Regions from separate parts of the Arthrobacter sp. UKPF54-2 genome, predicted to be linked through region 2. Evidence: predicted binding sites of a transcription regulator. Region 2 holds the regulator's gene; each other region holds the start of a gene.
The links. The regulator LexA, encoded in region 2, represses DNA repair genes until DNA is damaged. The targets are predictions, from matches to a motif close to TCGAACANNTGTTCGA.
Positions count from the first base shown of each region.

Region 1 (2,261 bases), 660 kb from region 2:
TGAAGTCGACTCGTGGTTGCATCGTTCGATACTGTCATGCACATGTCCACACATCACGGAGACGACAAAGACGCCCAGGCCGACAGGGAACAGCTCGCCGCCGTGCGGGTGGCTGTCGACGAGGTAGACGAGCAGATCGTCGCACTGATCGGCCGGCGCGAACGGCTGATCCGGATCGCCGGGACGCTCAAGGCCGACAGCGCCGAGGTCCGTGCCCCGGGCCGGGTGGAGCGGGTACTCGAACACGTCAAAGCCACCGCGGAGCAGAAAGACATCGACCCGGAGATCGTCGAACAGACCTACCGGGCCATGATCGACGCCTTTATCCGGCTTGAGCTGGACGTGTACAAGGCCTCCAGCTAGGGCCGGTCTCGCCCGGTTATAGCGACTCTTCGACGGGCACGTTGGCCTGGAACTCCCGGCCGTCGCAATCGCTGAACGCCGTCATCAAGTGGCCCTTGGTCAGGCCCATCACCGTGCTGAGCGGAAAGTTCCCGGTGATGGTGTTGCCGGAGTGCTCCACACCCTTGAGATCGAAGTTCTCCTCCGTGCCGTCATGGCTGAAGCAGAAAAAGGACACAGCCTCGCCGTTCATGAACTCGATTTCCATCCGGCGCTGGTGGGAATGGTCAGGAGTGGCGGCCACGAGCCCGACCACGTAGGCCCCGGAACTCGGAATGTTCCCGTCTATATCGAACTTCGCCACCAAGGTTGAATCCTTGGCGGCGATGCTTACGTGCTTCAGGAGTGCGCTGTGGGAGCTCATGGCTCAATCCTGCTACCTGCGCCTGCGTCCGTCCACCCCCGATCTATGTTTTGTCCCCGGGGCGTCGTAGACTGGAAGTGTTCGAAGATATATTCGAATATCCACTTGATTGCCCGTAAGGGTTCTTGCGTGGAGCCAGCACTTTCCGGGAGGCGTTATGGGGATGTTCAGCGAGTCTGTCGACGTCGCCTGCACCCCGGACGGCCAACCCCGGTCCCTTGACTGGGCCGGCCGGCACTACGAGGTCTGCGCCGAACCGGTCCGCTGGTTCGAGCGGCGCCAGTGGTGGGCCGAGGAACAGCGCGCCCCGCTGGGCGGCGGGCCGGGCCTGGTGGACCATGAAATCTGGCGTGTCCAGCTCACCGATGCCGCCAATCCGGAGCGGACCCTCACCCTTGACCTGAGCCGGCATATAGGCAGCGGGCGCTGGCGGCTGCTGCGGATCCACGATGCCCTGCCACGGCTCCGGAAGCCCGAGTCGGCATGAGCTTCACCCATCTGCATGTCTCCACTGCGTTCAGCGCACATTATGGGGTCTCCTGGCCGGAGGAGCTGGCCGCGGCCGCCGCTGCGGACGGGGCCACGGCGCTCGCCTGCACGGACCGTGACGGACTGTACGGGACCGTCAAGCATCTGAAGGCCTGCATGGCCGCCGGCCTGGACCCGGTGGTCGGGGTGGACCTCGCGGTGTTTGACGACGACGGCGACCTCCGCACCCAGGTCGGGGGACGTGTGGTGGTCCTCGCGCACGGGCAGAACCACGGCGCAGGGTACCGGGCGCTGTGCCGGCTGGTCTCCGACGCCCATGCCCGCACCACGGGCAAGGCCGGCGGGGCGGTGCCCGTCGCCGTGACCCGGGCGGAACTCGCCTCGCGCAGCCTGGACCCGCAGACCCTCAAGCCGGTCCTGACCGTCCTGCTCGGCCCTGACTCCGACGTCGGCCGGTCCATGGGCGGGCGGCGCTACCTCCGGCCCCGCACCCTCTTCAAACGCTGGCTGGAGGCCATGCCCGCCGGCACCATCGCCGCCGAGGTTGTCTCACAGCTCAGCCCGCCCGGCGAACCGCTCAGCACCGCCCATGCCGTGCGGATGCTCAAGCTCGCTGCGGAACACGCGGTCCCCGCAGTGCTGAGCAACGCGGTGCGTTACTGCGCCGAGGACGGCGCCGCGACGGCGGACGTGCTCGACTCCGCCCGGACCCTGAAATCCCTGCCCGAACTCTCCGCCGCGCCGCAGCTGCAACCCAACGGGCAGGGCTGGCTGAAATCACCTGCCCAGATGTTGCGGCTCGGCCAGGAAATCATGCACTCTGCCGGGTACGGCGCCGCGGACCTGAAAAGCCTGCTGGCCCACACCGAGGCGCTCGCGGACCGGTGCCGGATGGACCCGGTCACGGACATGGGATGGAAGCAGCCCGTGGTTCCGGAAGCCTCGGTGATCGGGATTGCGGGGGACCCTTTGGTGGAACTCACCCAGCGCTGCGAGGCTGGAATCA
Region 1 is NZ_CP040174.1:2,772,787-2,775,047, forward strand. Features, by position in the region: gene E7Y32_RS12820 (VOC family protein) at 1-22, opposite strand, end outside; gene E7Y32_RS12825 (chorismate mutase) at 37-363, shown strand; gene E7Y32_RS12830 (hypothetical protein) at 380-766, opposite strand; gene E7Y32_RS12835 (DUF6504 family protein) at 924-1,253, shown strand; gene E7Y32_RS12840 (DNA polymerase III subunit alpha) at 1,250-2,261, shown strand, end outside.
Region 1: a site for LexA is predicted at 848-863, ahead of E7Y32_RS12835 (DUF6504 family protein). Genes of this name have one in related genera too.

Region 2 (2,261 bases):
AAACCGGCCAGCGAGAGAACAAGAGCGGCCAGCAGGATCAGCGGCAGGCCATAGAAAACAAAGCGGCCCCGGCGGGTGAGCCGCAGCGGCGCCTGCCCGGCGGCCACCGACCGCCGGCTCCGGCCGGATTCCTGGCCGTCGAAGATGCCGTGCGGGCCGAAGGCCTCGAAACCGGACCTCTCGAACGGGCCCTGGGCGGGAACGGAAACCAGCGAACCGGAATTAGCGCTTACTGCTGACATGAGCTGAGCCCTCCTGGACTTATCTGTGCCGCCCGGCGTACTCCACGTACCTGCCGCCAACCGGCCTAACAATCGAACGCGAACCTTGGAACGTAATCGTTGATCACCGTGTTCGAACACAGAACCGAACTCCGGACTGTTTCTCCGACGCACTGGTTCGAACACATATTCGAACTTAGTAGTTCCTGTTTTAGCACCTATGAACGAACATTGTCGAGACTCGCTAGAACAAATGTTTGAAAAACCGTGCAGGCTGGCCTACTTTTGAACCAGCAGGACAACCACTGGTGGCGATCAACAGCAGTTGATCAAGAGGGTCTGACATTTTTTTCAGGCCCGTCGGTCCCGGCAGCCACTGCGGCCGGGCGGAACGGAAAGGCGAGGCGAACATGGCAGCACAAGCCGCCGGCGGGAGGGCCGCCCAGCGGAACCCCCAGACCGGCCGGGCGCCGAAGGGCCTCACCGTCCGGCAGAAGAAGATCCTGGAGACCATCCAGCGGTCCGTGACGGACAACGGTTACCCGCCCTCGATGCGTGAAATCGGCGACACCGTCGGCCTCGCCAGCCTCTCCAGCGTCACCCACCAGCTCTCGCAGCTGGAAAAGCTCGGTTACCTGCGGCGGGACCCGAAACGGCCCCGCGCCATGGAAGTCCTGTTGCCGCTGACGCTCGACGAGGGCGCCGCCAAGGTGTCCGGTGTGGCGAAATCCACCGGCCTGCGGGCCGTCGGCGGCCTTGCCGTATCGGAGCTCGCCAGCGCTACCGACACCGCCATGGTGCCCTTTGTGGGCCGGATCGCCGCCGGCGGCCCCATCCTGGCCGACCAGGTGGTGGAGGACGTGATGCCGCTGCCGCGCCAGCTGGTGGGCCACGGCGAACTGTTTATGCTCCGGGTGGCCGGCGATTCGATGATCGATGCCGCCATCTGCGACGGCGACTGGGTGGTGGTTCGGCGCCAGAACGACGCCGTCAACGGCGACATCGTGGCCGCCCTGCTCGACGACGAGGCCACGGTCAAGACATTCCGCCAGCGCGACGGCCACACCTGGCTGCTTCCGCAGAACACCCAGTACGAGCCGATCCTGGGTGACCACGCCGTCATCATGGGCAAGGTCGTCTCCGTGCTGCGCTCCCTCTAGCACCGCGCCGGCGCGTCCGGCTGCCGACGCCGAAGGCCCCGTCCGAACGTTCCGGACGGGGCCTTCGGCGTTGCCTGAAAACCTAGGTGGCGGCCTGTGGGGCCGGCGTCTCCTTGGCCAGGCGCGCGAGGGCGGCCAGGGCCACCGCAGGGTCGGTGGTGGGCCAGAACGGCGGCAGCGCGGCCCGGAGGAACGCTCCGTACCGTTCGGTGGACAGCCTGGAGTCGAGGACGGCCACCACGCCCTTGTCCGACGTCGAGCGGATCAGCCGTCCGGCCCCCTGGGCGAGCCGGATGGCCGCGTGCGTCGCCGAGACGCTCATGAAGCCGTTGCCGCCGGACTGGGCCACGGCGCGGGAGCGCGCCGTCATCAGCGGATCATCCGGGCGCGGGAACGGGATCCGGTCGATCACCACCAGCCGGCAGGAGTTTCCGGGTACGTCGACGCCCTGCCAGAGCGACATGGTGCCAAAGAGGCAGGTGTCCGGCTCGTCCGCGAACTGCTTCACCAGCGCCGTCATGGTCGATTCGCCCTGGCAGAGGATGCTCAGGCCCAGCCGGGGCCGCATCGCCTCGGCGGCTTCCTCGGCGGCGCGCCGGGAGGAGAAGAGGCACAGGGCACCGCCGCCGGAGGCGCGGATCAGCTTTTCGAGCTCGTCGAGCGCTTCGGGCGACGTGCCGCGGCCGGGCTTGGGCAGGTGCTTGGCAACGTAGAGGATGCCCTGCTTGGGATATTCGAACGGGGACCCGACGTCGACGCCGGTCCAGCTGGGCGCGCCGGGGCCGACCAGGCCCAGGCCCCCGGCCGCCGGCTCGAAGGCCGAACCGATGGCCAGGGTGGCCGAGGTCAACACGACGGTGTGGTCGGCGAACAAGCCCTC
Region 2 is NZ_CP040174.1:3,427,932-3,430,192, forward strand. Features, by position in the region: gene E7Y32_RS15755 (LysM peptidoglycan-binding domain-containing protein) at 1-242, opposite strand, end outside; gene lexA (transcriptional repressor LexA) at 632-1,381, shown strand; gene E7Y32_RS15765 (ATP-dependent DNA helicase) at 1,464-2,261, opposite strand, start outside.

Region 3 (2,261 bases), 110 kb from region 2:
CACGGAGCACCCGCTGGCCCTCGGCGGGGCGCTGGCCGGGGCGCCGGATGAGCTGCTCCGCGGCTATTCGGCCTTTGCCCTCCCGCTGGGCGAGGCGTTCCAGCTCCGCGACGACGTGCTGGGGGTCTTCGGCGACCCGGTCACCACCGGGAAGCCGGCCGGCGATGACCTCCGTGAAGGCAAGCGCACGGTGCTCGTGGCTTTCGCCCTGGACCAGGCCGCTCCGGCGGAGTCGGCGTATATCGACGCCAAGCTCGGCAGCCCGGACCTGACCACCGGCGACGTCGAGGAAATCCGCCGCATCATCGTCGACTGCGGGGCCCTCCAGGCCACCGAGGTCCTGATCGAGGAATTCGGCCGGGCAGCGTTTGATGCCCTGGAACTGCTGCCGCTGGAGGAACTGCCCAAGACGGCGCTCCGCAAGCTCGCCGAAGCCGCGGTCAGCCGCACCGCCTAGCGCCGGCCTCCGGGTGCCGCCGGGTACGCAAAAGGCCGTGCCCAACGCCGAGGCGCCGTGCACGGCCCGAGCCGCAGTGGTGTTACCAGGCCATGGTCTGGGCCCGGCGCCGGATTTCGGTCTTGCGTCCTTCGCGGAGGGCGTCGATCGGCCGGCCGCGGAGTGAATCGTCCGGGGTAAAGAGCCAGGTGATGAGTTCCTCGTCCGAATAGCCGGCGTCCGAGAGCACAATAATCGTGCCCTTCAGGCTCTCAACGGCATGCCCGTCCTGGATAAACTCCGCCGGGACGGAGCGAATCCGCCGGTCGCCGATCCTCACGGCCGCGAGGGCACGCTCGTCCAGCAAGGCATGAACCTTGGTGATGGAGACGTCCAGCAGCTTTGCTACGTCGGGCAGGGGCAGCCATTCGCCTACAAGGCTTTCTACAGTACTCACGGATCAAGATTGCCATGCCGGACCGGATTGCGCCTAGTCAGCCACGATCGAATAATCCGGCCCCTTAATACAATCGCCCCGGGCCCCGCCACGGCGCCGTCTCCCCCGCCGTCACGACGTCCACGGCGACACTCCAGAAAGCCGTGTTTGCGGAATGTCAAACAGTTCTTGTGCTATTTCGCAATTCATGAGAGATTCACATAGATCACATTTGTAACTGCAGTATCTTTAGTCACACTGGTAACACCAGTAACACCGGCCTGACCTGCAGCGTTCGCCGCTGAGAAGAGGATTTTCCCATGACGACGTCACGTTCGCCGAAGCCCAACACGAGGCCAGGCCTCCCGCTGATTGCGGCGACGACGGCGGCACTGCCCGCCGTCGTACTCTCGTCTTTGGCGATCGCCCAGCCCGCTGCGGCCGAACCGCGCCCGCGTGCGATTCCGGCGACACTTGCGGCGGCCATGAAGGCCCAGGGCCTGGCCGCCACATCGCTGCCTTCCCGGCTGATTCCCGCCTCTTCCGTCCCTGTGGCGATTCCTGCGGCATTCCGTCCTGCCCAGGTCTCCGCGCCGTCCGAGTACACGATCGCCCGCGGCGACACGATCAGCGCGATCGCAGGCAAGTTCGGCCTGGACACCTACGCGATCCTCAAGCTGAACAATCTGCAGGCCAACACCGTGATCTACCCGGGCCAGAAGATCAAGCTCACCGGCTCCGCGACGGCACCGGCAGCTCCGGCCGCACCTGCACCCGCGGCCCCGGCACCGTCCGGCGGCAAGGTCTACACGGTGAAGTCAGGTGACACCCTCAGCGCCATCGCCGCGCGCCACGGCGTCCAGCTTTCCGAGGTCTTCAGCTGGAACGGCCTCACCATGCGCTCCGTGATCTACCCCGGACAGCAGATCAAGGTCGGCGCCGGGACCCCGGCGCCCTCCGCGCCTGCACCCGCCCCTGCTCCGGCGCCCGCCCCGGCCGCACCCGCGCCCGCCCCGGCGGCACCCGCTCCGGCCCCGGCCAGTTCGGGTTCGTACACCATCAAGGCCGGCGACACCCTCTCCGGCATTGCGGCCCGGCACGGGGTCAAGCTCTCCGACGTCCTGTCCGCTAACCAGTTGACCATGAGCAGCATCATCTACCCGGGCAACAAACTGGTGATCCCCGGCTCCACCACGGGCGCCATCAACCCGTCCTCGAGCCAGCCGCAGGCCACCGTGACACCGCTGGTGCCCAGCACGTTCCTCGGCTTCAGCTACCCGGCGGCCGTCCTCAACTCGGCCAACCAGAACAAGTCACTGCTCAACGCCTCGCCGGTGCCCAGCCGCGAGCAGATGAAGCAGATCGTGGCGGACACCGCGCGCCGGATGG
Region 3 is NZ_CP040174.1:3,314,971-3,317,231, forward strand. Features, by position in the region: gene E7Y32_RS15250 (polyprenyl synthetase family protein) at 1-457, shown strand, start outside; gene E7Y32_RS15255 (Rv2175c family DNA-binding protein) at 540-893, opposite strand; gene E7Y32_RS15260 (LysM peptidoglycan-binding domain-containing protein) at 1,193-2,261, shown strand, end outside.
Region 3: a site for LexA is predicted at 1,051-1,066, ahead of E7Y32_RS15260 (LysM peptidoglycan-binding domain-containing protein). Genes of this name have one in related genera too.